3 regions of the Bacillus sp. FJAT-27231 genome follow, and region 2 is predicted to be linked to each of the others. Evidence: riboswitches for the same ligand, from Rfam matches in the RefSeq annotation. Region 2 holds a riboswitch; each other region holds the start of a gene.
The links. A riboswitch is a leader RNA that binds a small molecule or an ion and turns the genes downstream of it on or off. The one in region 2 is predicted to bind glycine.
Positions count from the first base shown of each region.

Region 1: linked by a shared signal. The riboswitch ahead of glyA (serine hydroxymethyltransferase) and the one ahead of AC623_RS08255 (amino acid permease) in region 2 are both predicted to bind glycine.
Region 3: linked by a shared signal. The riboswitch ahead of AC623_RS19335 (iron-sulfur cluster biosynthesis family protein) and the one ahead of AC623_RS08255 (amino acid permease) in region 2 are both predicted to bind glycine.

Region 1 is NZ_LFZU01000001.1:3,485,851-3,495,978, forward strand. Features, by position in the region: gene lpdA (dihydrolipoyl dehydrogenase) at 167-1,564, opposite strand; gene lipA (lipoyl synthase) at 1,593-2,471, opposite strand; gene gcvH (glycine cleavage system protein GcvH) at 2,765-3,157, opposite strand; gene sdaAA (L-serine ammonia-lyase, iron-sulfur-dependent, subunit alpha) at 3,423-4,304, opposite strand; gene AC623_RS16850 (serine dehydratase beta chain) at 4,304-4,822, opposite strand; gene glyA (serine hydroxymethyltransferase) at 4,838-6,088, opposite strand; glycine riboswitch at 6,229-6,317, opposite strand; glycine riboswitch at 6,321-6,422, opposite strand; gene AC623_RS16865 (nitroreductase family protein) at 6,581-7,207, opposite strand; gene AC623_RS16870 (winged helix-turn-helix transcriptional regulator) at 7,327-7,683, shown strand; gene AC623_RS16875 (LAGLIDADG family homing endonuclease) at 7,878-8,243, shown strand; RNA gene ssrA (transfer-messenger RNA) at 8,681-9,023, opposite strand; gene smpB (SsrA-binding protein SmpB) at 9,125-9,592, opposite strand; gene rnr (ribonuclease R) at 9,653-10,128, opposite strand, start outside.
Region 2 is NZ_LFZU01000001.1:1,749,367-1,759,494, reverse strand. Features, by position in the region: gene AC623_RS08265 (AzlC family ABC transporter permease) at 1-625, shown strand, start outside; gene AC623_RS08260 (AzlD domain-containing protein) at 622-948, shown strand; gene AC623_RS08255 (amino acid permease) at 1,281-2,669, opposite strand; glycine riboswitch at 3,112-3,171, opposite strand; glycine riboswitch at 3,174-3,275, opposite strand; gene AC623_RS08250 (MFS transporter) at 3,606-4,823, opposite strand; gene AC623_RS20995 (YrzI family small protein) at 5,041-5,184, opposite strand; gene AC623_RS22265 (hypothetical protein) at 5,555-5,836, shown strand; gene AC623_RS08240 (hypothetical protein) at 5,910-6,299, shown strand; gene AC623_RS08235 (CotD family spore coat protein) at 6,652-6,957, shown strand; gene AC623_RS20990 (YjcZ family sporulation protein) at 7,172-7,297, shown strand; gene AC623_RS08230 (PH domain-containing protein) at 7,499-7,873, opposite strand; gene AC623_RS08225 (helix-turn-helix transcriptional regulator) at 7,908-8,267, opposite strand; partial or broken gene AC623_RS08220 (DUF421 domain-containing protein) at 8,420-9,279, opposite strand; gene AC623_RS08215 (DUF1657 domain-containing protein) at 9,294-9,500, opposite strand; gene spoVAD (stage V sporulation protein AD) at 9,513-10,128, opposite strand, start outside.
Region 3 is NZ_LFZU01000001.1:4,041,259-4,051,386, forward strand. Features, by position in the region: gene AC623_RS19315 (SDR family NAD(P)-dependent oxidoreductase) at 1-160, opposite strand, end outside; gene AC623_RS19320 (cytochrome ubiquinol oxidase subunit I) at 376-1,713, shown strand; gene AC623_RS19325 (cytochrome d ubiquinol oxidase subunit II) at 1,747-2,784, shown strand; gene purU (formyltetrahydrofolate deformylase) at 3,162-4,064, opposite strand; gene AC623_RS19335 (iron-sulfur cluster biosynthesis family protein) at 4,076-4,372, opposite strand; glycine riboswitch at 4,498-4,586, opposite strand; glycine riboswitch at 4,590-4,690, opposite strand; gene AC623_RS19345 (SAM-dependent methyltransferase) at 4,785-5,396, opposite strand; gene msrB (peptide-methionine (R)-S-oxide reductase MsrB) at 5,514-5,963, opposite strand; partial or broken gene msrA (peptide-methionine (S)-S-oxide reductase MsrA) at 5,949-6,470, opposite strand; gene AC623_RS19355 (aldehyde dehydrogenase family protein) at 6,491-8,026, opposite strand; gene AC623_RS21650 (hypothetical protein) at 8,053-8,205, opposite strand; gene AC623_RS19360 (hypothetical protein) at 8,263-8,496, opposite strand; gene hprK (HPr(Ser) kinase/phosphatase) at 8,592-9,521, opposite strand; gene AC623_RS19370 (sensor domain-containing diguanylate cyclase) at 9,962-10,128, opposite strand, start outside.

The DNA of each region.
Region 1 (10,128 bases), 1.7 Mb from region 2:
GAAGTTATCTACAAGGAGTGAGCACCCCTTAGCCGTCTTTATAAAGGCTTACTTTAGTGATAAGAAATCATGACTCAGACTGCCGATACACGTTGCCTATGCCTCTATTATTCATTGTCTCTAGAATCGCAGCTCAAACAGCCTTGTTCCTCCTCAAGTTTCTCTTTTAAGCGTGGATTTCCTTGCCCTCTACCGCTAATGCGGCTTCGCCGATTGCTTCCGTTAAGGCTGGATGAGGATGTATCGTATGAGCAATATCCATAGACGTTGCGTTCAATACTTGAGCAAGACCCGCTTCCGTAATCATATCTGTCACATGCGGTCCAACCATATGCGCTCCTAGGAGTTTATTAGATCCTTCCTCAACGACCAGTTTAACGAAGCCGTCGGTTTCTCCAAAAACAAGCGCTTTTCCGATCGCTCGGAATGAAAATTTTCCGATTTTTACTTGATGTCCTTTTTCCTGTGCCTCTTCTTCTGTTAATCCCACACTGGCAACTTCAGGACTGCTATATACACATTTTGATACGAGCGCCGGATTAAGCGGGGACGGATTTTGATCTGCGATATGCTCAATGGCAATCATTCCTTCATGCGAAGCAACATGGGCAAGTTGTAACCCGCCAATCACATCGCCAATCGCATAAATGCCTGGTTCATCCGTTTGATAATACTCATTGGTTTTAATAAATCCTCTCTCTAATGAGACGGCGGTATTTTCTAGGCCTACTCCTTCAACATTCGGCTGTCTTCCAACCGACACCAACAACTTATCAGCAGAAAATGATTTTTCGCTTCCTTTATGCTCTGCTTTAATGGAAACTCCATCGCCTTTTTCTAATGTTTCTGGCAATACCTTTGCGCTTGTGATAATTTTGACACCTTTTTTCTTCATAAGACGCTGGACTTCTTTTGAAATATCTTTATCTTCTGTCGGCAAGATGCGATCTGCATATTCAATGACGGTTACGTCTAAACCAAAGTCAACGAGCATAGACGCCCATTCAATGCCAATAACGCCGCCGCCGACAACGATAATAGAATTTGGCAGCTCTTCCATTTGCAGCGCCTCGTCGGATGTCATCACATATTGTCCATCCGCTTCTAAACCAGAGAGCATTCTTGGACGAGACCCTGTTGCAATCACTATATTTTCTGCGTTTAGCAATATGCTCTCTTCTCCACTTCTCAACTCAACTGAAACAGCCTTTGGTTGGACGATGTGACCTTTTCCTTCATATATATCGATTTTCCCTTTTTTCATTAAATGCTGGATGCCTTTAAGCAAACGGGCCGTAATTGACTCTTTTCGAGCCTGTACCTTAGAGAAGTCTAAACGTACTTCAGGAGCAATGACCCCAAACTCCTCGCCATTTTTTGCATTTTTGTATATTTCTGCACTTCTCAATAATGCCTTACTCGGGATACAGCCTGCATGAAGGCACGTTCCGCCAAGCTCTCCCTTTTCTACCACTGCCGTTTTTAAACCTAACTGTGAAGCTCGAATGGCTGCAACGTATCCACCCGTTCCGCCTCCAATGATCACAAGATCGTATACTCCCATTTTGTTCTCCCCTTTTTATTTACTCACTTTATCGGTTCGATACAGCAGCACGAACCTGTTCATCTGCATGATAGGAAGAACGAACGAGCGGGCCTGCCTCGCAATGACTGAATCCTTTCGATAAAGCAATCTCCTTTAATTCATTGAATTCTTCTGGACTCCAATATTTCTGCACCTTTAAATGTCGTTTTGTTGGTTGTAAATACTGTCCAATGGTTACGATGTCTACGTTGTTAGCCAATAGGTCATCCATCGTTTCAATAATTTCTTCTTTTGTTTCTCCGAGCCCAATCATAATGCTGGATTTCGTCGGCGTAAGCGGATTTAGTTCTTTTGCTCTTCTTAAAAGTTCAAGAGAACGCTCATAAGTTGCCCGCGCACGGACTCTCGGCGTTAATCTTCTTACCGTTTCAATATTGTGATTTAAAATATCTGGTTTGGCATCCATTAACAGCTTTAAATTTTCATATTTTCCGTTCATATCAGAAGGCAATACTTCAATGCTGCAAAACGGGTTGCGTTCTCTTACGGCTCTTACCGTTTCGGCAAAAACTCCTGCGCCGCCGTCTTTTAAATCATCACGAGCTACAGCCGTAATGACCACATGCTTTAACCCCATTTGCTCGACTGATTCTGCTACACGCTTCGGCTCGTTCCAATCTAGTTCCGTTGGAAGGCCAGTCTGCACAGCACAGAAACGGCAGGCGCGCGTGCAGACACTTCCTAAAATCATAAAGGTTGCCGTTTTACGCACAGCCCAGCATTCGTGGATATTAGGACATTTTGCTTCTTCACAAACCGTGTGCAGCTTTTTTTCACGCATCATTTTCTTTAGTCCTGTATAATCTTCGTTTGTATTTAATTTAATTTTGAGCCATTCCGGTTTGCGGACATACTCATTCGCCATATCATCCACTCCTACCACGCTTGACTTAATTTTGACTTAATTAAAACCACTAGAATGAGCAGGTTAGAAAGTACTTTTTCATGCCCTTCATTCACAGTGGTTTCGCCTTACATTCATACATAATGGAATGTCTTCCGTCTCTTTCTCTTGTATGTCATGCAGTATTGAGCTGTCCTAGCTACCGATTGTGCGAAAGATAGAACGGAAAACTGTGTGCTTGATTGTTCATCCCTGACGAAAAACTTCCCCTTCTCTTGTTTTACATAAAGGAGGGAATAGCGTTCATGCTCTGCTTACTCTTCTTCACGAATAAATTCTTGGTAGCCATTTTCGCTTAAAAGTTCTTTAAGCTCTTCTGGATTAGACATTTCTACTTCAATTAACCAGCCGTCTTCATATGGCTGCTCGTTAATTAACGCAGGTTCATCTTCTAATAGCTCATTCACTGTCACGACCGTGCCAGATACAGGAGAGAATAACTCTGATACCGCCTTGACCGATTCAATTGTTCCCATCGATTCATTTGCTGCTACTTCGCCATCCACTTCTGGATTTTCTACGAATACGATATCACCCAACTGTTTTTGTGCATAATCAGAAATACCGATTCTTACACGGTTTCCACTTAGTTGAAATACCCATTCGTGCTCTTTGCTATATAGTAAATCTGCAGTCGCTTTTGTCATTGTTTCTTTTCTCCCTTTCTCTACAACGCTTTTTCTTTTATTTATATAAAAACTTAGTAAACCCCTTTTGTGTAAGACAGCACCTCTATCGTGACGTCTTTTTTGTGCATGGATGGGTACAGCTCCCAAAAGCTATACCCTATCCTTTCTTCCCTCTGAAAATACGTAGCGATCAAACTCACGCTTCCCCTTTTATCGTGATGTTAGATCCAGACATCATGTTGTTCCCCCTGCATGATGTCTGGATTGACTTACGAACTTCTCGTTATTTTTTACTGCAAAACAGCCGTTCTTTAACCTTGAGTCCCGTTTCCGTTACGGCAAGGCCCCCAAGAGCTGTTTCCCGGAGTGTTCTTGGCATGTCTTTCCCTACCTTATACATTGCCTCAATCACTTCATCACACGGAATCCGGCTTTCTACTCCGGCAAGAGCCAGATCGGCAGCTGAAAAAGCAATGGATGTGCCAATTGCATTTCGTTTAACGCAAGGCACTTCGACAAGACCGGCAACAGGATCACAAACTAATCCCAAAAGAGATTTCATTGCTATAGCGGTTGCATGTACCGCTTGCTGCGGGCTTCCTCCCTTTAATTCCGTAATGGTACCGGCAGCCATCGCAGCTGCCGAGCCAACCTCTGCCTGACAACCGCCAGCAGCCCCTGAAATAAATGAGCGATTGGCAATTACATACCCAAGCATGCTAGCCGTAAATAATCCCATAACCAAATCTTTAAAAGGCGTTCCATCATTTTGATGCAGGGAGAATAGCACGCCAGGTAAAATGCCTGCTGCTCCAGCAGTTGGAGTGGCTACAATAACACCCATTCGAGCATTGCTCTCTGAAGTAGCGAGTGAAAATGTCATAGCCTGGCTAATATAGCTGCCTGTAAGCGGTTTTCCAGACTTCACGTACTCTCCCATCTTAACGGCATCTCCCCCTGAAATACCGCTTGGTGCAGGAGAGGAATCCTTTGTTCCAATATCAACGGCTTCCTTCATCTTGATCAATCGTTCTTCCATCATACGAAGAATCGTTTGTTGATCTCTTCCTGACTTCTTTTCTTCCAGCATCAGCATGGTTTCACCGATCGTTTTCTGTTCCTTTTCACAGAATTCCAGAAGTTCTCTCATTGATAAAATTTCCATCAGGCATTCCTCGCAATTTCTTCTCTTAATCGGTACACTTGGTAGTTTTTAGCCAAGGCTGAAAAATCATCGCTTGTGCTCAGACGGATATCCACCATTCGTCCGTTAATCATAAAGATTTTAGATAAACCGCCTCCTAGCGAAGCTCCGCCTACTTTTACAAGATGATCCCCTCTTTTTGCGGTTACCATCGTTGTATTGGGATGATCAAAGAATAGGCAAGACCCTTGAGGTTCAATCGTGTAATCAAGACCCGCTTTATATGCAAGCTGCAATGCATGCCGAATTCCCGGGTCATCCGTACCCATGCCGAGTAATCCGCCAAGAAGTGCTTTATCTGTCCCATGGCCTTGATACGTTTCAGCAAAAGAGTCGTAGAAAATAATGTCTGCCTCTTCAGGACAACCATCCAGCAGTTCATAAATGAATTTGCCAATCGACACAACACCAGCAGTATGGGAACTTGATGGTCCAACCATAATAGGTCCGATAATATCAAAGCAACTCTGAAATTCCATTATGATGCTCCTTTCTTATACGTTGATCGGCTGTTGGAATAACGGATAAACTCCGCAGATAGACGCAGTTTTTTCTTTAGCCTCTGCCACCACTGCCGGCTCCCCTTTACTTTTCAGTACAGCAGCAATCACTTGGGCAATCTGTTCCATTTGTTCTTCTTTCATTCCGCGCGTTGTTAAGGCAGCAGTTCCCATCCGGACTCCGCTCGTCACAAAAGGACTTTCTGGATCGTAAGGAATCGTATTCTTATTCACTGTGATTCCTGCTTCTTCAAGCAGACGCTCTGCTTCTTTTCCAGTTAACCCCCATGGGCGCACATCTAGCAAAATCAGATGATTATCCGTTCCTCCAGAGACGAGAGCTGCTCCTTCTTTCTTTAATACTTCCCCAAGTTTTTGGCTGTTTTTAATCACCTGTTTGGCGTAATCTTTAAAGGCTGGCTGTAGAGCTTCGTTAAAAGCAACCGCTTTTGCGGCAATGATATGCATCAACGGTCCACCTTGAATACCAGGGAATACCGCTTTGTTAACCGCTTTAATGATCTCTTCGTCGTTCGTTAAAATAAAGCCGCCGCGTGGTCCTCTTAATGTTTTATGGGTCGTGCTTGTCACTACATCTGCATAAGGAATCGGAGAAGGGTGAAGACCGGCTGCTACAAGTCCCGCGATGTGTGCCATGTCTACCATGAACTTTGCACCCACTTGATCGGCAATTTCTTTGAATCTGGCAAAATCAATCGTCCTTGGGTAAGCGCTTGCACCAGCAATAATTAATTTGGGCTTTTCTTTACGAGCCATCGCCTCTACTTCGTCATAATCAATTAATTGTGTATCTTCCTTGACTCCGTAAGAAACTACTTCAAACCACTTGCCAGAGATGCTTACAGGACTTCCGTGAGTTAAATGCCCGCCGTGCGAAAGATTCATCCCCATAATTTTGTCGCCAGGCTGAAGCAATGCATAAAAAACGGCAAGGTTCGCCTGTGCCCCTGAATGAGGCTGAACATTGGCATACTTGGCACCGAACAGTGTCGTTAACCGTTCAATCGCTGTCCGCTCTGCCACATCAACAAATTCACAGCCGCCGTAATAACGTTTCCCCGGATAACCCTCAGCATATTTATTTGTCATGACGCTTCCCATTGCTTCTAAAACATCCGTGCTGACAAAGTTCTCTGATGCAATCAACTCCAGCGTTTCATGCTGGCGACGTTTCTCATGCTCAATCGCTTCGAAAATAGTGAAATCATTATTTTGCAAACTCATCTCTACGCCTCCTATTCGTTTACATTTCGTTCGCTCGCTGCTGAATAACCAAGCTTTTTCACTCTTCTCTTTTAGAAAAGTGCTCTATCTCGTCACCTTTTCTGCACGCAAAAAAGGACAGAAAAGGGTAACGTTCCCTTCTCTGTCCTTTTACCTGAGAGTTTAACTCCATCCAGCGATCGGATTGAGTCTTCCCCTTTGGTGGCGTATTTAAACGCGCTCTCCAGAGGTGCGTCCCATTGTGGTTCTTCTACCTGAGAGATTAGTTCCAAGGGTCTTTTTTGGAACTTGCTCCTTCGGTGGCTCATTACTCGCACTCTCCCACAATCGTCATCCGCTATGTTTCGTTTAGAATATTAAAAATAGTTGTAATTGTCAACTGTTTTTTGATTAATTTGTTATTTTTTTATCGTTAATAAAATGAACAAAGGAGCATCCCGCAAAATCGCGGAATGCTCCTTCACTCCCCTATTGATAGAGGTATTTATTTAATTAGATAAAACGAACCATTTCTTCAAGCGGCAGCCGGGTCGTTTTATGAGCTGGCGCAGCGGCCTTGCCAAGAGCGATTAAAACAATTGGAATATATCTTTCTGGCACATCAAACCGCTCAGCAAATTTTTGCTTATCAAATCCACCCATCGTTACCGTATCGTAACCATTCGCTTTGGCAATCAGCATAAGCTGCATCGAGACGAGGCCTGTGTCAAATGAAGCAATATTAGCTCTTGCTTCAACAGGCGCATTAGGATAAGTATTATTCGTATTCTGAATTAGCTTGTTCATGCTCGCTTCGTCGATGAAACCTGCCTCATAGCTGCTGCGGTATACTTTTTCGACATTCTTGTACATCTCAATATCACCTAAAACGGCAATAACTGCTGAAGATGTCTCAACTTGCTCCTGATTATAAGCAATAGCCTTCAGTTCCTTCTTCGTTTCTTCATCATCAATGACGATAAAGCGCCACGGCTGAAGATTACTAGATGATGGAGCTAACATGGCTTCTTGCAGCATTTCCTCTATTTCCTGTCTCGGAATTTTATAATGTGGATCATATTTTCTAACAGAATGTCGATTGCGAATGACTTCTGATAAGCTTGGCATCGTTGTTATCATACTTTTCCCTCCCAATTAAACTTACTAATAGTAAGTTCAAAAATAAGCTTACTACTAGTAAGCTTGGGTTGTCAAATACTCTATGCTAAAATTAAGATAAAAACATTGAGGTTATCAGAATGAGCGAACAAAATGAATGGAATTGTCTTCAGAAGAAACATAAAGACAAAGCGACGATTTGCGATAACTTTCACCATACGATTGAATTCATTGGCAAGCGTTGGATGGGAATCATTATTTATACTTTGCTAAAGGGTGATAAAAGATATCACGAATTGCTAAATGAAATCTCTGGCATCTCTGACCGGCTCCTCACAGAACGGCTGCGGGAGCTAGAAAACGAAGGACTAGTCGTAAAGAAGACATTCGAATCCTCCCCAAGAAAAGTCATCTATTCCTTAACCCCAATCGGCAGAGAACTGGAAGATGTCATCACGGCTGTTATGCGCTGGGTTAGTAAGGCTTCTCGTATCTAAACCCTATACTTGGATCATTATCTAAATAAAAACTTAATTTTTATTATCCTTTCTTAGAAAAATAGACTCATAGAAATAACAATTCTATGTTTTGAAGCTTCTATACAAGTTGATGATCATCACAACTTGACGAGTTTTTTCTTTCATAAAGCTTCCATTTTTTCAGGAATAACAATAATTTAGGGGGAGAGGACATGAAAGATTGGGAAGCGGGCTATTTAGCAGGAATTATAGACGGGGAAGGCTCTATCACACTAACTAGAATGCATCAAAGAGAACATCGGCGTCCTTGCATTACCATTTCTTCGTCGGATAAAGAGCTTCTTCTATACATTCAAACACTGACCGGCGGAGCCATTAGTAACAAGAAGAATTATAAGCCTGGCCTTCACAAGGACTCTTATACATTGTCTATAAAGAACAAAGAGAGTGTGTTGATTATTTTAAAAGAAGTTTCCCCCTATCTCAGAATAGATAAAAAAGAAATCGAGCCAAATGGATATTGGAACACTACGACAGAGTCACTCCTCGAAATGGAAAGTATACAACAGCTATGCTAAAAGCAAAATTATTATTTGAGGAAGCCTTTTTTAACATATAAAAACTGTTAAAGACCTCCTTCTCGTTCACGAACACAAAAAGACTTGCCACGTTTGGCAAGTCTTTTAATTAACTAGATAATATCCACCAAATTATGTATGGTGGAGACGGTGGGACGTGCTTTTCCATGCTTTCGTCATGGCACTGACTATATCTTGAACCTGCGTAGTAAGACAGGTCCTTCGGCGTCTTATGCGAAAAATAGTTTTACCCAGATCTCTCAGGCAGCTTCCCGCATCCTAGTACTGCCCGCTAAGTGGCAGCCTATAAGTCGATACACGGCTGTTGGATTGCTCCACATACCGCTCGGCATTGCCTTATCATCATTCGATGACTTAGGTTTCACCGATAAAGCCGAATTTTCACTTGTATGTTACCATACAAGGCGACTATTTACTAATCGAACCCACGTCCAAAGATAACGGCACTTGAACGTCTACGAGCGTAGTCGATATATTACGGGTTTCGCTGTTCCTTTTGCCTATCGACGGGCGTCTGGACAGCTAGCCTGATTCATCTCTTCCTTTGTCCCCAGGCGGAGAACTACGGCGTAGCCCACTAAGAGTGAGTCCCTTACCCTACCACATGGGCGATGGAGGGAGGAACCGCTTCAAGCTGTTATTAGGCAGCTAAAGCGAGGTTGTTGTTTTGTTTGCCAGTTATTATTGGCTTTGACGTTTTTACGAGGACGATCCCCTCGGCTCGCAGCCCAAGCTCGAACTATCCCTGTCGAATCCGTAACGTCCCCATTATAAAAATAGGAATTGGACTCTATGTCCGAAGCTTAGCTACAGTTCTTATTATAACATAATCAGCAAAAAAAGCAACAGCTGTTCGCTTTTCACCCTTTTTGCCGTTCTCTAAATGCACGCTCCACGTCACGCTTCGCTTCTTTCTTCTTCAAATCTTCCCGCTTATCGAATTTTTTCTTCCCTTTAGCCAGACCAATTAACAGTTTCGCATAGCCGTCTTTTAAATACATTTTCAGCGGCACAATGGAATAGCCGGCTTCCTTCGTTTCCCCAATCAGCTTATCAATCTGCTTACGGTGCAGCAGCAGCTTTCTCGTTCTAAGCGGATCATGGTTATAACGGTTCCCTTGTTCATAAGGGCTGATATGCATGTTATATACGAATACTTCCCCTTTTTGTATGCGGGCAAACGCATCTTTCAAATTTACCCGTCCGGCGCGAATTGATTTAATTTCAGTTCCTTGCAGTACAATCCCCGCTTCAAATGTTTCTTCGATAAAAAAATCATGATGCGCCTTTTTGTTTTGCGCGACTACTTTTCCTTCTCCCTTTGGCATCCTTCTTCACCTTCCATTATTCAGTCCGACCCGGCAGCTAAAAGAGCCGCCGGGTACCTATTATCCTTTATTCCGGCGTCTTTTCTTCGCTTGCTTTTTCGGTACGCCTTCATAATACTTGCCGCGTTTTTTCTTTTTGTTCGGCGACTGATTCGTCCACTCACCGCCCGCTCCTTCTTCACTGTTTCCTTGCGGGCCGCTCGCTTTTTGACTTTTTGATTTTACATTAATCGTTTTAGTCTCCACAGCTGGACGCTTTCTTATATTTTTCATGCCAACGATTTCAAAGTCAATCGATTGTTCATCCTTATTGACATCTCTCACCCGAACAGTGATTTGGTCACCGATGCGGAACACATTGCCCGTTCGCTCACCAATCATAGCAAACTGGCGCTCATCATAACGGTAATAATCATCTGTCATATAAGAAACGTGAACTAAACCTTCAATTGTATTTTCCAGTTCAACGAACATACCGAAGTTTGTAACAGAACTGATGATGCCGTCAAATTCTTCCCCAATCTTATCCAGCATAA
Region 2 (10,128 bases):
CGGATTTGCTGCCGGTATGATCGGCGTTGCTTCTGGGTTATCCGTTGTGGAAATTGCATTTATGTCGATTTTTGTTTATGCCGGTGCCGCTCAATTTATTATTTGCGGCATGTTAGCGGCCGGCAGCCCAGCATCAGCCATTATATTTACTACGTTCATCGTCAACTTGCGGCATTTTTTGTTAAGCGCTACATTAGCTCCGCATTTTTCTAAATATTCCATGCTAAAAAATGCAGGGATTGCCACACTCGTTACCGATGAATCATTTGGCGTTGCGGCTGGAAGAATTTTTAATCGTCAACCGATAAATGACCGCTGGATGAATGGATTGAATTTAGCCGCTTATACGACATGGATTGCTTCATGTGTTGTCGGTGCTCTGCTTGGCAAATGGGTAGCCGATCCAGAAAAATTCGGGCTGGATTTTGCTTTAACTGCTATGTTTATCGCTCTATTGGTTCTGCAGCTTGAAAGCATTAAAGCCTCAAAGTTGAAGCACTATTTACTGCTTATTTTCTTAATGGTTACGGCTATGTATATCTTTTCTGCTTTCGTTTCAGTTGATCTAGCGGTTATCTTTTCTACCGTCATCGTAGCAACTATCGGGGTGGTGACATCAAAATGAGTGTAAATGTAACCATTCTTCTTATCTTAGCTGGCTGTTCGATCGTTACGTGGATTCCCCGTGTTGCTCCTTTTCTCATTGTCCGGAATGTACAGCTGCCGGAGGCTGTGATGAAATGGCTCTCTTTCATCCCCGTCTGTATTTTAACGGCTTTGGTTGCGGGGAGTGTGATCGATAACGGAAATGGAACACTGCCAACCATTAACTGGCAGGTTTTGCTTGCCTTAATCCCTACTCTATTGATCGCTCTTTGGAAGAAAAGCCTTTTAATTACGGTCATTTTCGGCATTGTCATTATGGCAGTCTTAAGAAATTTTACATAGCTAGAAAAAGCAGATTCATTGAAGAATAGATCTTCATGAGCCTGCTTTTTTAGTTTATTTATAATGTATATGTTTTTACTTTTTGATGAGCCCCTTTCATCACTTCATCCCCTTCAATAGTTCGATCTGAAAATTGGTTCAAGTTACTTTGCACCTTCTGGACGATTACATTCACTTCTTCTGCAACCGTATCTATTTATAACAGATCCTTAAAATAAAAAAGAACAGACCAGGGCAGCGTAGCATTCTCTATCCTGGTCTGCTCTTTTACCTAAGAGGCTCCTTCTATATTTGCAGAGCCTTCCTTTTTGGTAAGTTTCGTCAGTTGCTTTTTAATTTTCTACGATATTTTCTTGGTTTACTGGATCTGCATGGTTTGCATCCATTTTTCTCATTTTATAGATGGCAATTAGTAAGATAAACCACACAGGAGTGATAAATAAAGCAACACGAGTGTCTTCCGCAAGTGCAAGTACAACAAGGACAAACGCCAAGAAAGCAAGGATCAAGTAATTAGCAAATGGATAAAGCGGCATTTTAAACTTGTTCGCTTTCACTAAGTCTGGTCTTGTTTTGCGGTACTTCAAATGACTAATAATGGTGATTCCCCAAATAAAGATGAAACATACGGTAGAAACACTTGTAATGAGTGTAAACACTCCTTCCGGCATAACATAGTTCAATACAACAGAAACCAAGATGATCACAGTCGAAAAGAACAAGGCATTAGAAGGTACTTTACGAGCATCCAGTTTGGCTAATGGTACAGGTGCATTTTTATCTTTTGCCAATGAATATACCATCCGGCTTGTACTAAAGATGGCGCTGTTACATGCTGAAGCCGCGGACGTTAGAACGACAAAATTGACAATACCAGCAGCTGCAGCGATACCAACTGCTACGAATACTTGCACGAATGGGCTTTCCGTTGGGACGATGTCGTTCCAAGGATAAACGCTCATAATGACGATAAGAGCACCAATATAGAAAATGATAATCCGAATAGGAATATTGTTAATCGCTTTTGGAATAACTCTCTCCGGATCTTCTGTTTCACCTGCTGTAAGACCTACAAGCTCGATACCAACGAATGCAAACACTACCATTTGGAATGAAAGAATAAAACCATTTATTCCATTCGGGAACAGGCCGCCGTGGCTCCATAAATTCGTAAAGCTAGCTGCTCCTGAAGGTGTAGAAAAGCCTTTAATAATCATCACAATACCAACGACAATTAAAGTTAAAATAGCAATGACTTTAATTAAAGCAAACCAAAATTCCATTTCACCAAATAGCTTTACAGTTGCAAGGTTCATAAATAGTAAAATGACGAGCGCAATTAATCCCGGCATCCACTGAGGCACAGAAGGGAACCAATATTGAGTGTAAAGACCAACGGCTGTCAGGTCAGCCATTGCAATAGAAATCCAACAGAACCAATAGGTCCAGCCAGTCATAAATGCTGCCATATTCCCTAAATAGTCTCTTACGAAGTCAACAAAAGAATGGTAATTCAAATTACTTAAAAGTAATTCCCCAAGTGCGCGCATGATTAAAAAGCAAATGGCGCCCGTAATCATATAAGCAAATAAGATCGATGGTCCTGCTAGATGAATAGATTTCCCTGCACCAAGAAATAATCCTGTTCCGATTGCCCCACCAATAGCGATGAGTTGTACGTGCCGGTTTTTCAGGCCTCTGGCCAAAGTTTGTTCCTGCATACGTTTTCCCTCTTTCCATTTTATGGGATATACTATTTTTTATTGATTTAAAATATTTCGACACTAAATTCGATATTTATAAATTAATATCCCAATAAAAGTTTAATATATAATTCGTTAATTCGAAAGAAAAAAGCGCTTACATTTTAAAAATAAATTATGTAACAGGACACGTGCACTCTTCAGTGGTAACTTTTGTCAATAAACATGTTCCTGTTCCGGTAATGGCGCCAAGTTCTATCATCATTGCATTCAAGGCTGCTAACTCTTTTTCAGGGCAGTATTATTTATTCTTGGGTGTTCAATCAATCTGGAAATAGAGTCATCCCCATCCCTTTCTCATAAGGATCGTTACGTGCTTATCCCTCCTCTTTTCTCCTTTCCTATTTCCATCTTTCCCCAATAAAAAAGGACAGAGAAAAATAGGAAATAACCCCATTTTTCTCTGTCCTTTGTACCTGAGAGTTTAACTCCTTTGGTGGCCTATGGCTCTCTCCAGAGATGCGTCCTATTGTAGTCCTTTTACCTGAGAGATTAGTACCCAACTTTTTGGTTTTGCTCCTTCGGTGCTAAATTATTTCATTTAGTCTCTCCCACAATATTCATCCGCTATTATGAATCTAATTTACATACTAATCTATAGTAAAGTTAATGTCAATTGAATATTCAGAATTCATTTATAAAAATACCCCACCATTCAACAGTTTTTTACATTCTATGACTTGTTTGCACTATGTAAAAAATTCTGCTCTATCACCTTCTTTCTACAAGCAACACTATGAGTCTATGAAGATAAAAGTTTTTCCGGTTTGATTTGTCTCTATATAATTACAAATAAAAAGCCGCCTTATAGCTGCTATGTAACAAGCAATCTATAAAGCGGTCCTTAAAATTAGGCTAATGATATTAAAATACAGGCTGTCTACACGCTCATTCCTATTTTCCCTGCATTTTTTGCAGCTTCTTGTCTCCTGGAAGCCAAAGAGCACTGATGCCGAGAACAGGAAGCAAACTTGAAAGAATCATCACAAATTTAATACTAAAGCTATCTGCCAAAACCCCAAAAACAACCGCACCAATGGCTCCCATGCCAAAAGCCAACCCAACGATTAAGCCGGAAGCCATCCCGATTTTGTTTGGGATTAGCTCCTGTGCGTATACAACCGCTACACTAAAACTTGACAGCAAGATAAAACCAATTAATAAAAAGAGTGGCAAAACGGCAACAAGAGGTACATACGGAAGAATAACGGCAAGCGGTGCCGCTCCCAACATCGAAAAAACGAGCAGGTTCTTGCGGCCAAACCGATCAGCAAGCGGACCGCCGAAAAACGTTCCAGCCACACCAGCAGCTAAATAGACGAATACGTATAACTGGGCTTGCTTAACAGATAGACCGTAATCTTGAATTAAATAAAATTGATAAAAGTTTGTAATAGCCGCTGCATACCAAGAACGGGCAAAAACAAAAAAGACCAACAGGATCATTGCCCACTTTACAGAGGAAGATAATTTGTTTTGACTGACCGTACCCTTTCTATTCTTTCTTGCCAATTGAAAAGCTAGCATTCGTTTATACCAGACAGAAACCTTTGTCAATAAGATCGCTCCACCTGCTGTAATGACTGCAAATAGCAATGCGCCTTTTTGGCCAAGCGGCACGAAGATGAAGGCTGTAAAGATCGGGGCCAGGGATTGCCCGCCATTCCCTCCCATTTGATAGATAGACTGGGCGAGCCCCCGCTTGCTTCCGGCTGCCATAAACGCAACCCTTGAACCTTCCGGATGAAAGACAGCGGAGCCTAAACCAATAAATAAAACAGCGAATAGTAAAAAGTAGAAGTTAGGTGACAGCCCAAAAACAATTACCCCTAACATAGATAACAGCATTCCGATCGGCAGCAAATACGGCTGTGGCTTCCGATCTGCTGCTGCCCCAAACACCGGCTGCATGACAGAAGATGTCATATTCAGCACGAAGGCAATCCATCCAAGCTGTGCATAAGACAAATGGAGAGAACTTTTAATAATGGGAAACATGGCGGGCACAACGGATTGGATAGAGTCATTAATAAAGTGTCCCGCGCTAATGGCAAACAAGATACTATAGGCTGTTGTCTTGTGCATGCTTGCTTGCTGTGCTGTATTTGGCATTTGTATCATTCCTATTCACAAAGTAGTATGTACTGATCATAACAAAAACCCCCGCAAAAAATTACAGAGCGGGGGCGAATCAGCGATTAGTGCGCTGCTTTATTTCTGGTCAGCTTTGCTAGGCAGAGTCCTTCAAAACAAATAGTGAATTCAATAATTTAACTTGGGCTGGCAATAAGAAAATCATCATGCATTCTCCTTCCGATTCGTCATTTTTTTAAAACAGGTTTCTCGCATTTTCTTGTTGTTTCATTTTCATTTGTTCATACATTTGTTCAACACGCTCGTCATGAAAATAATCTTCCACACTTTTTTTGCGTCTTTTAATGGTGATAATGACAAATATTAAGTTGATCGTCATCTGGTCTCACCTCCCTTCAAAAAGCATCGTTATGCTCCTGCCTCTTGGAAGTTAATGTGAAAGCTGACCAGTTCATGAACGCGCGGCTGATAAACACATTAAATCTACGTTGTTAATTATATCCATAATAAAAGTTAAAAAACAAGATTTTTTTGAAATTTATGAAAGAATCTTGCTTTTTTGGCACCTCTTTCCTCTCATGAAAAGTGAAAGAAACCTGAAATCATCCCTCTCTAAAAAGCTTTCTTGTACACCTTGGTTTTTAGAAAGATGATGGGCCATCACCCATTCCGCTAAAAAACAAGCTCCTTTTCTAAGTCATAAACATAGCATGCAATTGATAGTAGTTTTTAAGAAAGAAGGTGGAAAAATGAACACAGATCAGCGATTCAGACCTTTCTACGGTGGGTTTAGAAGGCCGTTTTACGGAGGATTTGGCAGACCGTTTTTCGGCGGGTTCGGAAGGCCGTTTTATGGAGGATTTGGCAGACCGTTTTATGGCGGGTTTGGCGGGTTTGGAGGTCCATTTTTAGGAGGCTTAGCGGGTGGATTATTAGGCAGTGCACTGTTTAATCCGTATGGATTTGGAGGATATGGCGGATTCGGATACGGTGGATATGGCGGATATGGCGGATATGGTGGATATTATTAGGTTTTTTCTTCATAAAAGACGCTAGCAGTATGTAAAAGCTGAGGTTTAAAAAAAGAAAGAGTGGGTGGCAGATATGAATCAAGATCAAAATATGTGGCAAGATCAAAATGCAAGACAAGATGAACACATAGAACAAGAGTATAGCATGTGGCAAGATCCATATGCGGTTCCTGATATGAGAGATTGCATGCCTCATTGCAACGAACCTATGCCTATGACTATGCCTATGACAATGCCTATGACAATGCCTATGATGTATCCTGAATACACTCAAATGATGCCGATGGGTGGAATGGAAAGCTATCACCACCACCATCATCATCATTATCATCATTACATGGAATATCCGCATGTCACTCAACAGCAGGCTGTGCTTATTACACAGCCACCGATGATGCCTTATGCTATGCACCATAAGCCACATCATCATAAAAAGCACCATAAAAAACATCATAAAAATTAACCATAAACTTAGGTTTCATTTAGAGACTAGAACGAAGAGAGGACAGCAAGCTGTCCTCTTTTTCGCTTTTATTTAACCGCAGAGACTTATCAGGCTGTTGACAAAGGCTCGCTTTCTCCGTTGTTCTCCTGCCTGAGGTACTCATGGCCCTTATGGTCATTCCGCTCCTCGCCAAGTTTCGCGTCTCAAAAGCGAACGTTTTTAAATAAGTCTGGTCACGTATAAAGTAGACTTTGCCTACAAGCTCTTATATCTATCTTTTTTGAAATAAATGGGTATACAACCCGTACGTAACTGTTCGATTGCCATACACTATTAGTGTCATACACTATAACAAAAGGAGGTCGCTGAAATGTTTAATAGACGTTGGGGTGGCTACGGAGCATGCCCTCCGCATCTTTGTCCGCCACAAGCATTTCCTGCTCAGTATGATCCGCCGTTGGTGTCACCAACACAACAATTTGTCAAAACTAATGTAATCAATACGGTCGTGCCACACATTCATCCTTCTCATACTACTACTGTTAACAAGCACATGATTAACCATGAGCATTATTTTCCGCATACTGAATCTGTTGTAAATGAGTGCTGTGAGCAGCACATGATGTGTGGAATGCCAGTTAACCCTTGTTGTCCCCCAGGACCTTTTGGATTTTAAAACGTTTGAATGATTTGAGAATTTCTCTCTAAAATATAATGGCTCTTGCCAGGAATACGCGCCTGGCAGTCCTTTCTTCACATGAAGATAAGGGAACGATGATGTTTCAAAGAAAATCCCGTTTATTGGGCTTTTCCCCTGGTACATTTACCTAACCCTTCTTTGAAACTTTTCATATGATATATTGTTCCTTTGATTAGGAGGTGAAAATAATATGGGCTATGGATGCTATGGAGGATACGGATATGGTAGTACGTTTGCTTTGATTGTTGTATTGTTCATTCTCTTAATTATCATCGGTGCTTGCTTTGTTGGCGGCTATGGCGGTTATGGCTGCTAGTGGCCGTCTGCTTCTTGTCCGTCTCTCTCATTAACTAGGCACCTCAATATATTTTGACAATGAAAATCTACACTTCTTTTCCTATTCATAAAAACAAGTATTTGCTACGCAGCTATACACATCACATAAATAGGAAACGAAAAATAGGCTGGGGAGCTTTCCAAAGAAGTTCCCCCTTTTCTTTACTTATATATCCGTGATTTACAATACATAAGCAGCAAGCGTTTTTTGTACATCAAATATGCTGTCATCTTTTCTAAACTGCTTAGCGATTGGATTTTCTGTGCCGGCTATCCAAATGAGCAGCTCTGCTTCCAAATCAAAGGTGCCAGCCGTCTGTACGCTGAAATGAGTAATGCTGCGATAAGGGATAGAATGATATTCAATTCTCTTTCCTGTCACACCCTGTTTGTCAATCATAATTAAGCGTCTATTGCTAAATACAATCAAGTCTCTTAAAATTTGAAAAGCCTTTTCAATCTGTTCACCATCAAAGAGAATTTTCTCAAGTGTTTTTTCAACTTTCTCAATATCCGCTTCTGTCGCATTCCCGATTAACCCATCAAATAATCCCATGGTATCCCTCTTTTCTCTCTGCTGCTCTTGATTGTTAATAAACGTCCTCCAATGCTTTCCTTAACAACCCCATGCTGCGGTCAAGATCTGTTTTTACTTGTTTTTTATAGAGCTTTGCTTTTTCATAGTCAGCAAATTGATAAATGACGACTTCTTTATATTTTGCACCTTCTTGCAATTTCTTTTGTCTTTTTAAAATACCGTCATCAATCAGTTCATGAAGAGATCTGTAAATCTCTGAATGGTTTGGTTCATAGCCGAACTGCTTAAACGTCATTTTCAATTCGTCCATTGCCTGCATTCCATATAGCTTATTTTCTTCTACAAATCGAATCATAAAAAGCTTTAAAAAGGCTCTTTGCTTAATTAGGAACTTCCCTTCACCTCTTGGCAAACTCTTCACTCCTTTGCCTTCTCATTTACTTTTATTACTGGATTGCCTTTATTTTAGCAGACTTATGCTTTAAGAACCAATAATTATTCATTTTTTGAATTTTGCACACAATGAAACAACAAAAATCGAATTACAGGCTCTAAAAATAACCTTTAATTCGATAAATAAGGCTGCGTCTGTTGAATCAATTTCCGAATGTCTGTTGCGTTTTGTTCATACATTTTTTTCGTTTTTTTGCAGTCTGTCGCTAAAGCAAAAGCTTCCATATCCGCTGCAAACTTTTTTAAATTTGCCAATAGTAAAGACGTTCCTGGGGAAAAGGCGGCTGAAGCTGATCATTAAATAGGTCAAGGTACAGTTCCCCATAGGAGTTGACTTGCCCTAAAAACACATTTTCTATCGTGACTCCTGCTGCCTCTAATTCTCCATTTAACCATTCTTTTGTTTTCCCGCTCTTAGAAAGAGAGTCTACCAACAAACGACCGTCCATGATAATCGTGTAAGGCTCTTTCTCGTTTATCGGCAGCATTTGCAAATCGCTTCTAGTTAATGGGCGTTTATCTTTTTTCAAAAGAGCATTTAAGCTGCCATCTTGTTCTAAAACGGCATATTCCACATCAGCAAGGAAAAAAATACCTTTTTTTCGCAATAGCGCAAGCAATTCATCCGTCGTATACTTCTCTTTCTTTAAATTGTCCTCAAGAATTTTCCCATCTTTAATAAATACGGTGCTTTGTCCTTCTATTGTCCTCCGAGCCGACTTGCTCTTCATCGCAATGTAGTCGGCTAACCAAGGGATAAATCCCCAGACTGCAATGGCTATCAGAGCATCCGCGATGGAACGTTCCCTCGCTAAAGAAGCTTCAGCGACAATACTGCCGATCGTAATGCCGGCGATATATTCAAAAAAAGATAATTGAGCAATTTGCCGTTTGCCGATGACTTTCGTAATGATAAATAAAATAGTCAAAAAGGATACAGACCGAATCGTTACTTCTAGCCACTGAGTCACTTGATCACCTCTGACTAAGACCCTCTATATTGTGGTTCTTCATTTTCCAGCTCGAAAATTCTATTGTTCATTCGTTCGATAATTTCCTGCATCGTCAGCATACTTTCGTGAAATAGCCGCTTCGCTTCCGGGTCGCTTGATAGTAAAGCAAGCCTAGAGAAAACAGCCTCTGCCTGCTTTAATCCAGCTGTACATGTTTTGACATCTGATGCAACGGTCATAGCTCTCTCCCTTTACTGATTAGATTCAATCGCCACAGCATGAGCGATACAAGGAATAGATTCCTGCTGCTGAAAGGAAAGCGGGGATAATAAGGCTCCGGTCGCCACTAGCAAGATTCTTTTCAATTCTCCTTTTTTAAGACGGTTTAATAAATGGCCGTATCCTACAACAGCTGAACAGCCGGCGCCGCTCGCCCCTGCAAAAACTGGCTGACTGTCTTTATAAATCATCAAACCGCAGTCTTGAAACTGACTATCGCTTATTCCGATACCCCTTTTCTTTAAAAGCTCAAGTGCAATATTTCGGCCAATCGACCCGAGATCACCTGTGACAATTAAATCATAATAGGAAGGATCAAGATTTAAGGAAATTAAATGATCAATAATCGTATCAACCGCAGCTGGCGCCATCGCTCCCCCCATATTAAACGGATCCGTCAGCCCCATGTCAATCACTCTTCCGATCGTCGCAGACAAAATATAGGGGCCTTCGCCTTGTTGAGCTACAATCGCTGCCCCGGCACCCGTGACCGTCCATTGAGCCGTTGGCGGTTTTTGTCCTCCATATTCAGTCGGATATCGGAATTGCTTTTCAACAGCAGCATTGTGGCTGGATGCGCCGGTTAAA
Region 3 (10,128 bases), 2.3 Mb from region 2:
CTTGTTTCTTTATATTCTCTGCAGCCTCTTTGGCTCCTTCAATGTTAAAGTCAGCAATAATAACCTTTGCTCCTTCTTTTGCCATTAAGGTAGCAGCCGATAATCCAATTCCAGAAGCGCCTCCTGTAACGAGAGCTACTTTTCCCTCTACACGTTTCATTTCCTTCACTCCTTTATATATTGCTACTCTCTTAGCTATTCCCCACTGATTAACTCAATGATAACTCTTTCATCCTTAAAATATTTTAACATTTAAATATTAACTTTCAAAACAATTTGTTTATCCAGTTTTCCCCTATATTTCCCCGGCTTTTTTACATATTCTTTCTCTCAATTGGAAATGATAGGAGACGTGAAGAAAGGACGGAGTACAGAATGGACAATTTACTCATTGCGCGGTCCCTGTTTGGCACAACGATGGCTTTTCACATTATTTTTGCCACTATTGGAGTCGGACTGCCCTTAATGATTTTGACGGCAGAATTGCTTTATCAAAAAACGAAGGACTTAGACTATGTGGTGATGGCCAAACGCTGGACCAAAACATTTGCCGTTTTGCTTGGAGTTGGCATTCCAACCGGTACGATCGCTGGCGTTCAATTATCTCTTCTTTGGCCTGGCTTTATGGAGGTTATCGGACGCGTCATGCCGCTGCCATTTCAAATTGAAATCTATGCTTTTTTCATAGAGGCCCTCTTTATGTCTATTTACGTCTATGCAGCCGAAAGAATTGCTCCATGGATGAGAGTTATCAGCTTAACGTTAGTTGCTCTAGGAGCGCTCGCATCGGCTGTTTTGATCACCAATGTGCATGCTTTCCAAGGCACTCCCGCCGGATTCCGTTATGAAAATGGCAAATTTCTTGATATTAATCCATGGGAAGCCTTCTTTAATCCGAGCTTCTTTGTTACGGCTGGACATGTCGCCTTATCGGCCTATGTTGTTGGCGCTTTTGTAGTAGCTTCCGTTGCGGCCTTTAAAATGATGAGAAATAAATATGGTTCAAGAGTATATCTTTTTCATCAAAAAGCGTTAATGGCAAGCCTTGTTTTAGGAGGAATCTTTTCTTTTTTAACAGCGATTAACGGGCATGAATCGGCCCAGTATTTACATGAATACCAGCCAGAAAAATTAGCGGCTGCTGAAGGCTTGTTCGAAACACAGTCACATGCTCCTTTAGCGATCGGAGGCATTACGGATCGGGAAACCCAGACGATCAAAGGGGCTATTGAAATTCCCTGGTTATTAAGTTTTCTAGCAGGCAACAGCTTTGACACGGTTGTGGTCGGGTTAAATGACTTTCCCGAAGAATTGTGGCCGCCCTTGTTTATTCACACACTTTTTAATGCTATGGTCGGGATCGGTTCATTGCTTATTCTCATTTCGCTAGCGGGGATTGTATGGAAAAAGTTTATGAAAAAGGACCGCTTTCCAAAATGGTTTTTGTGGGTGTTAGTGGCATCCGGCCCGCTAGCGGTGATTGCGATTGAATGCGGTTGGATCTTCGCTTGTACAGGAAGGCAGCCATGGGTCATTTATCGAGTGTTGGCTACCGCTGATTCAGTTACCTCCGCAACCAACTTAGGCGTTCTTTTCCTCTTATTCTTTAGTGTATATGTACTTCTAGGCATTACCGTTGTAGCAGTGCTGTTGTACTTTTTTAGAAAGAATACAGAGTTGGATGATATCCAAAAGGCTGAAAAAGGCGCTTAACGATTCTACTTACATGTATAGGAGGCCCTATTGATGACAAATGAATTAATCGCGATCACAATCTTGTGGGGGTTTGTATTTATTTATTCTATTATGGCAACGATGGACTTCGGTGCAGGCTTCTGGTCGATGATTTACATAAACCGGGAAAAAACAAGGGCGACGAATATTGCCAACCGCTACTTATCCCCCACTTGGGAAGTGACAAACACGTTTATCGTCGCCTTAGTTGTTGCTGTGTATAGCTTATTTCCGAAGGCCGCTTACACGCTCGGTACAATTCTGCTCGTTCCAGGAAGCATGATTTTGTTATTACTGGCGGTCAGAAGTGCCTTCTTAGTCTTTTCAAATATTGCAACTGAGTATAAAAAGCCGCTAACGTATGTTTCAGGTATTACCGGCATTTTAATTCCCGGCCTGTTAATTAGTGTGCTGCCAGTTGCTCACGGCGCATTCATCGAGTACGAAGGCGGTCACCCGTCTTTAAACCTCCAAAAGCTGTTTACGAGCCCGAATGAATATGCCTTTATCGGCTTTGCGATTAGCAGCACCCTTTTTTTGTCTTCTTTATTGCTAGCAGATTATTCGAAAACCTCTAATGAAATGGAGGCTTACAAAGTTTATTTAAGAGACTGCCGCATTTTAGGTCCTATTTCATTGTTAATGGCTTTTGCGATTATGCTGACTTTAAGAGCAGAAACACCTTGGCTATACACACGCATGATGAATGATTTGCCTTTGTTGTTCGTTTCACTCGGCTTCTTTTTAATTGGCGGGATTAGTCTGTTCCTTCCATCCTTTCCGAACAAAGAAGAGAGGGGAATGCCAAGAATTGCCGTCATTGCGGTTACAATTCAATATTTCATTGCTAGTTATGTGTACGGGAAAGCTCATTTGCCGTATATGGTCTATCCTAACGTAACGATTCAATCAGGCTTCACAGACCCCAATTCTTTTATGGCTGTGTTCATCACGTACATTGCCGGCTTTGCCATTCTCTTTCCCGGCTTTATTTATTTTTGGAGATTGTTTATGCACGATAAAAAATACTTGCGGCAAAAAAGTTCCTAGCCATGAAAAAAGCTTAACGGGCTACAAGCCCGTTAAGCTTTTAGACTATTGAGAAACGTTGGCTTTCTTCGTTGCTCGCCAGATACTGCGCCTCGAAAGACAAACTTTTTCAATCAGCCTGATGATATATAAAGTAGACTTTGCTTACAATCATTCCTACCAATAAAAAACGATGGTGAACAGCCTAAAAGCTTTGCTTTATTGCTGCCAATAATCCAGCACGGACGTAACCAGTACTGACAACGCGTAGATAAGCAAAATGACTTGTAACAAGTTTACTTTTCTCTTGCGTTGATTTATGAAAAAAAGCCCTATACAGATAATTGCTAGGAGGATACTCGTCACATTGAGTAAAAGTTGGTTTTCTACCATTGCTCTTACGTAAACACGATTGTTTTATTACCATGAACAATAATTTTATCCTCCACATGCCAGGAAACCGCCTCAGCAAGTACACTTCTTTCTACATGACGACCAGCAATCTTAAGGTCTTCTGCTGTGTAACGGTGATTTACCCGCAGGATGTCCTGTTCAATAATCGGTCCCTCATCTAGCTCGTTTGTCACATAATGCGCAGTCGCTCCAATTAATTTTACCCCACGGTTAAAAGCTCGCACATAAGGATTTGCCCCTACAAATGCCGGCAAGAAAGAGTGATGGATGTTAATGATTTGATTTGGATATTTTGATATAAAACCAGGAGAAAGGATTTGCATGTATCTCGCTAAGACAATAAAGTCTACTTTTCCTTCCATTAGTTCCATTGCTTTTTGTTCCGCCTCTTCTTTCGATTCATGGGAAAGCGGAATATGGTAATACGGAATGCCATAGCTCTCTACTACTTCTTTTAAATCTGGATGGTTACTAATCACCATTGGAATTTCAACTGGGAGCTCCTTTGATTTCCAGCGCCAAATTAATTCTAACAGACAATGATCCGCCTTAGAGACAAAGATAGCCATGCGCTTGGCTTTTTCTTTGTTTCTTAATTCCCACTCCATTGGATAGGACTCGGATAACTCCCGCAACCCTTGTTCAAGCTTCTCAACGGCTGTATCCGTCTCTTCCATATCAAATTCAATTCTCATAAAGAAAATGCCGTCTTTTGGATTCGTCGTATGCTGGTCAAATTGAACAATATTCGCTTTGTGCTCCAGCAAAACATTTGACACAGCTGAAATAATGCCCGGCTTTTCCGGACAAGTGACTAACAATTTAAAGTAATTAAGATTCCCCTTTTTATGCAAAACTCTTCCTCCATCCTTAAATGTTATATTCATTTCAAAAAGAACTACTCTATCGCACAGTCGCTTGAAGTAAAGCTTTCCCCCACTAGAAAACCTAATTCTTCTGTGTAATCAACCTGTGTTTCTGTATCTAAGTACCGTTCGGTAAAACGATCCATTCGAATTTCAATTCCTTGACAGTCAATCACTTTATCATTTCGGCGCGGCTCATCAAATACAAGCTGAAACCTCACAGATACACCACATCCGCCAGCGACATCCGCATCAATTCTTGGACTATTCTTTTCCTCTAGTACCATTGCTTTTAACTGTTTTACAGCCGGCTCTGTTAATCTGATCACGATTATTCCACCCCTTCCTGTAAGCGTTTTCCCTGGTATATACCCTTCTCCATTTGTCGGCTTTCAACCACTTCCCGACACTTTTTATACACGCAAAAAAGGACAGAAAAGGGTAACGTTCCCTTCTCTGTCCTTTTACCTGAGAGTTTAACTCCATCCAGCGATCGGATTGAGCCTTCCCCTTTGGTGGCGTATTTAAACGCGCTCTCCAGAGGTGCGTCCCATTGTGGTTCTTCTACCTGAGAGATTGATTCCAAGGGTCTTTTTGGAACTTGCTCCTTCGGTGGCTCACTGCTTGCACTCTCCCACAATCGTCATCCGCTATTTTCATTCAGAATAATTGAAATATTAATGATTGTCAATTGCTTTTATTTTTCTTTGACGATTCCGCTTACAAAAAAAGAGGGAACCATTAGTATCCCTCATGACGAAAAATCAAAAACCGTTCATTGTCATTCTTTTCATAGAGCCCTGGCACCTTCACTTCTTTTAAAAGCTGAAATGGAGTATACATCTCGAGAAATTGAATGTATTCGGCCGTTGGGTAGTAAAGAACAATATCAACAGACCGCTGTTGTTCTTCAACTGAGCTCATAATATTGTGAACGACTTTCATAAAAATTTGGATAGAAAACGGGTTAAAAAAATAAAAGCGATTATCTTCCTTCCCAATTTTATAGTCCTCTGCGGCACAACATTCAAAGCGGATAGAACGAACGGGACTCTTTTTTTTCTTCATATACTCGGCCAGATTTTCAATCGCTTCCTGGTATAGCTGTCCATTCACCTCAACCCCCGTGCCCCGCACGTTAAACCGATAGTGAATATAAAATAACAGACGCCCTTTTCCACAGCCGAAGTCTACGACTCCGTCCGTTCTCTTTAGCTCGTATTCCCGGAACAACTCGTCTATTGCTTCATAAGGGGTTGCTTCATAACGATTATAATGAAGCGACTGATAGAGCCATTCCCATGTGCCGCCTGTCTGAATTTTGAGCAGACGGTCGTACTCTTTTTCATTCATTGCAGTTCCCCAATTCGTTTTTCTCTATTATAAGACAGCCGCTTTCTCCTGCTCAAATAACGATCCTATCTCTGTGGTCAGTAAAATGGCGAACATGGCGAGTAACGGACACTCCCCTTACTCAAACAAGCTTTTAAACTCTCCATATCCTTCTTCGTCTAGCTTATCCTTTGGCACAAAGCGAAGAGCGGCTGAATTAATGCAGTAGCGCGCCCGATCTGGACCGGGACCGTCATCGAACACATGGCCTAAGTGGGAATCAGAGGTTTTCGCCCGTACTTCAATCCGCCTCATGCCATGAGAAGTATCGAGCTTTTCCTCTAACTCTATACGGCGCAAGGGCTTTGTAAAACTCGGCCAGCCGCAGCCAGCATCATATTTATCAGTCGAACTAAACAATGGCTCTCCTGAAATAATGTCGACGTAAATCCCCTCTTCTATATGATTCCAATACTCATTGCGAAACGGTGGTTCCGTTGCGTTATGCTTTGTCACTTCATATTGAAGCGGTGTTAATTCTTGACGCAATTGCTCATCTGTTTTCCGATTCTTCCAATTTTCACGAATAAACTTTGCCCGTCCAGACCCTTCTCTATAAAGATTATAATGGAAAGGGTTCTTTTTATAATAATGCTGATGCTTCTCCTCCGCCCGGTAAAAAGGACCTGCCGGCAGGATGGCCGTTACAACGGGCTTTTGAAAACGGCCGCTCGCTTCAAGCGCTGTCTTCGAAGCCTCTGCTAATTCTTTTTGTTCTTCGTCATGATAAAAAATCGCCGTTTTATAAGACAAGCCCCGATCATTAAATTGCCCGCCCGCATCTGTCGGATCAATTTGCTGCCAGAATAGTTCCACTAATTTTTTATAGGGAAAAACAGCCGGGTCAAACTTTATTTGGACCGCCTCATAGTGGCCGGTTGTATCAGAGCAAACCTCTTCATATGTCGGATTTTCCGTGTGACCGCCTGTGTAGCCTGAAACAACCTCTTTAATTCCCGGCTGCTCGTCAAAAGGCGAGACCATGCACCAGAAACATCCTCCGGCAAACGTAGCTAACTTCCATTGTTCAGCCATGAAACAACACTCCTTTACCTCTATTTTTTGTTTCCAATCTTCAAAAGTTTTTTATATGCCGATAAAAATTGACCCCAATCCCTTTTTTCACCCCAAAAGCTGCGAATGAGATTGGCAAATGCTTCATACTTTCCTTCATAAGGGAACCAGTTCACTTCTCTTTTCTTATGACCCTTGTCTACCATAACAGCGGTCTGCACACAAAAACTCTGCATGCCCACATCTCCATGATAAGCGCCGATCCCTCCTTCTTTTACTCCTCCATAAGGAAGATAAGGATTGGCTACAGTGATAATGACATCGTTAATCACAGCATTTCCCGATATGAGCCGGGATACAATCCGTTTCCCCCGATCTAAGTCGGCCGTCCAAACGCTGGCATTCAGGCCAAAGCGGGTATCATTCGCTAAAGCAATGGCTTCCTCTTCCGTCTCAAAGGACATAACCGGCAGCACCGGTCCAAATGTTTCTTCTTGCATAATCGCCATTTCGTGATCAACCTTCGTTAATATTATAGGTTTAATAAACATCTGATCCTCCCCCCACTGATCGGGATGGTCACCGGCAATCAATTCTGCCCCTTTTTCGAGTGCGTCTTTTACATGTGCTTTAATGATGGCGGTTTGTTGAGGGAAGGTCATCGAACCAATATCGCTGTCAGCAGCTGTCCCTTGCTTTAAAGCTTGTGCTTCCTGAACTAAACGGTCGACAAACTCTTGATAGATGGACTTGTCCACATACACCCGTTCAACTGACATACACACTTGACCGCTATTTGTAAAAGCTCCCCAAATAGCTCCTTGTACAGCTCTTTCCATATTGGCATCGGCGCAAACAATCATCGGATCTTTGCCGCCAAGTTCCAACAAAGTCGGGATCAATTGTTTGGCTGCTTCTGCTTGAATAATTTTTCCTGTTCGGACAGAACCCGTAAAGTGAATAAAATCAGGCTTTCCTTTTACGAGGGCTGCGCCTAGTTCCTTGCCGCCATGGGCAACTTGCAATAGACCAGCGGGAAAACCAGCTTGTTCAAATAACTGTTCAATCAGTACTCCCACCATCGGGGTAATTTCCGATGGCTTTAAAATAACAGCATTTCCCGCAACGAGCGCTTCCACAATCGGAATCATCGAAAGCTGAAACGGAAAATTCCACGGAGAGATGACTAATACTGTTCCCCGCGGCTTGTATTCAATGTAAGAGTATTTTCCAATAAATGCAATCGGCGTTTTTACTTTTCTTGTTTTCAACGCCGCTGCCGCCCTCTTTTCAATATGTGAAATGGAATCTACAACGGTCATTACTTCCGTTGTTAAAGCTTCAACAGCAACTTTTCCAGTGGAATCATGAATGACTTTCACGATATCGTCTAACTGTTCCACAATAGAAAGCCTTAGCTTTTGAAGGAAATGAACCCTTTCGGAAATTGACAAGCCAGACCAAGTTAAAAAGGCTTTATTCGCGTTGGTATATAGGTCTTTAGCTCTCTCTAAAGGCGTCTCTTCTAGTGTGCCAATTACCTTCTTCGTTGCCGGACTTTTCACCGTCCATGTCATGTCTGTTCCTCCTTAATGAACCACAATCATCTTGTCGTGACTTTTCGATGCTTCTGATAAAATTGTACAGCAGCTGGAACATAATCGGCAAAGTCTGGACACTGAATGCCGGCACCTTTTAGCTCTCTTATCGCTTCTGGACGGTCATACTCTGTTTTCAATAGAAAATACTGAATCATCTCTTTTTCTGCCAGGATCCACCGCCGATAGCAAGGAAGAAACAATAGGTAGCGGAATCATATATTGGATGTTTGGCCTATTAGCGTTTCACAAATGACCCGATAGACATCCTTTGTTTTATAAAGGTTCGGATCTGTTAAAGGATAAACCTTATTTTCGCCTCTCGGGTCCAGTGCTAAAAAGCAAGCGGCACTTACAATGTAATCAACCGGAACTAAGTTAAATCCTCCTTCTCCTTTTCCAAGGTAAGGAATCGGTAACCTCGCAAGCTTATCTAAAAATCTCATCATAAAATAAGGCCCATCAAAATGGCATTCACTCATTACAAAAAAAGACAGGCCGTACCCAAAGAGGTCGTGTCTGTCTTTTGCTTATCCATAAGTGGTCATTCTTTATCAGAATCGGAAAACTCGGATTCAATTCGTTTCATGAATTCTTCTGCAGCACTGTACCCTTGCTGCTGCAAATACCAGTTATTCGCTGCCGCTTCAATTAATCCGGCTACATCACGACCCGGCTGAAGCTGAATTTGAATGTGTGGAACACGAACACCCATGTATTCTGTGAACTTCGTTTCAACTTCCAGTTCGTTATTTAACGTATTGTTCTGCCACTTCGTCAGCTCAATATCAAGCGCAATCCGCGTCTCTTCCTGAAAAGCCTTTCGTCCATATAAACGGACGACATTCAACAAACCAACACTGCGCAACGCGAGGAATTCCTTGTTCTTTTCATCATGAGTACCGAGCAGCGTTTGCGGACTTAGCTTCTTGAGTACTACGATATCATCCGCAACCAATCGGTGCCCGCGGCCAATCAGTGTGTGGGCGGTTTCGCTCTTTCCAACTCCTGATTTCCCCCGCAGCAAAATGCCGATTCCCGAAACATTTACACAAACGCCATGTACGGCAATTTCCTGTGCCAACGTCTTCGTCAAATAAGCATCTAATTTTCCAACAAATTCATAAGTGGATTGATCCGTGCGCAACAAAGGAATCTTTTCCTCTGTGCAATACTGCGGCAAATACATTAATTCCTCTTCATGAGCGGTGACAATAATGCAAGGGGGATGGTATTTCACAATATTGCCGATCCGCAGCTTGCTTTCGCTGTCGCTCAATCTATGTAGGTAGTTTATTTCATTGTTGCCGAGCACCTGGACGTGTCCACTTGGGAAAAAATCAAAGTAATCAATAAACTCCAATCCCGGACGCTGAGTTGGAGACTTTTCAATCTTCCGATGCAGCTGATCCTCTCCAGCTAATACCTCTAATGAAAATCTACGGACTATATCTCCAACCGTAATGGATTTCATCATGAACACTCTCTCCTTGCTTCATCTCTTTAAAAACCTGATAGACTAAATCAGCAGTCTGTTTTTTTCCTAGCCTCTTAGCATTACACTCTAATTTAACATAATAATGGCATGATTATTGCACAAGTTGACTTTGTTCAATAAATGTTAACCTTTATATGATGAAAGCGTTTTATCATGCCTATTTAGTGGCACTTGGATTACTAGATAGTGCTTACCATTTAGTATTTACCAGTTTCCTGAATAATTACATTATATCGGAAAATACTCCTTAACATTCTGTTTTTAATTTATTTTCCAATTATTTACCCAGAACATAAAGAAGCCCTAGGTACAGGTTAACAGTATGCTAGGGCTAACAATGTAGTATATTGAATTTTTTAGTGAAAATTACTGCGACTATATGGTGGAAGAATAAAGAATCCTTCCATTTAGCTACATTAAAAGCTTTCGTCTAAATCAGCTGAATGCGTAACGCGATTTCGTCCGTTAAACTTAGACGTATATAAAGCCTTATCTGCTTTAGCCAATATAGAAATATTCGTATCATGCTCTGTGAAAGTAGCTGCGCCGATGCTTATCGTTACAGGACAACAGCTCCACGGCG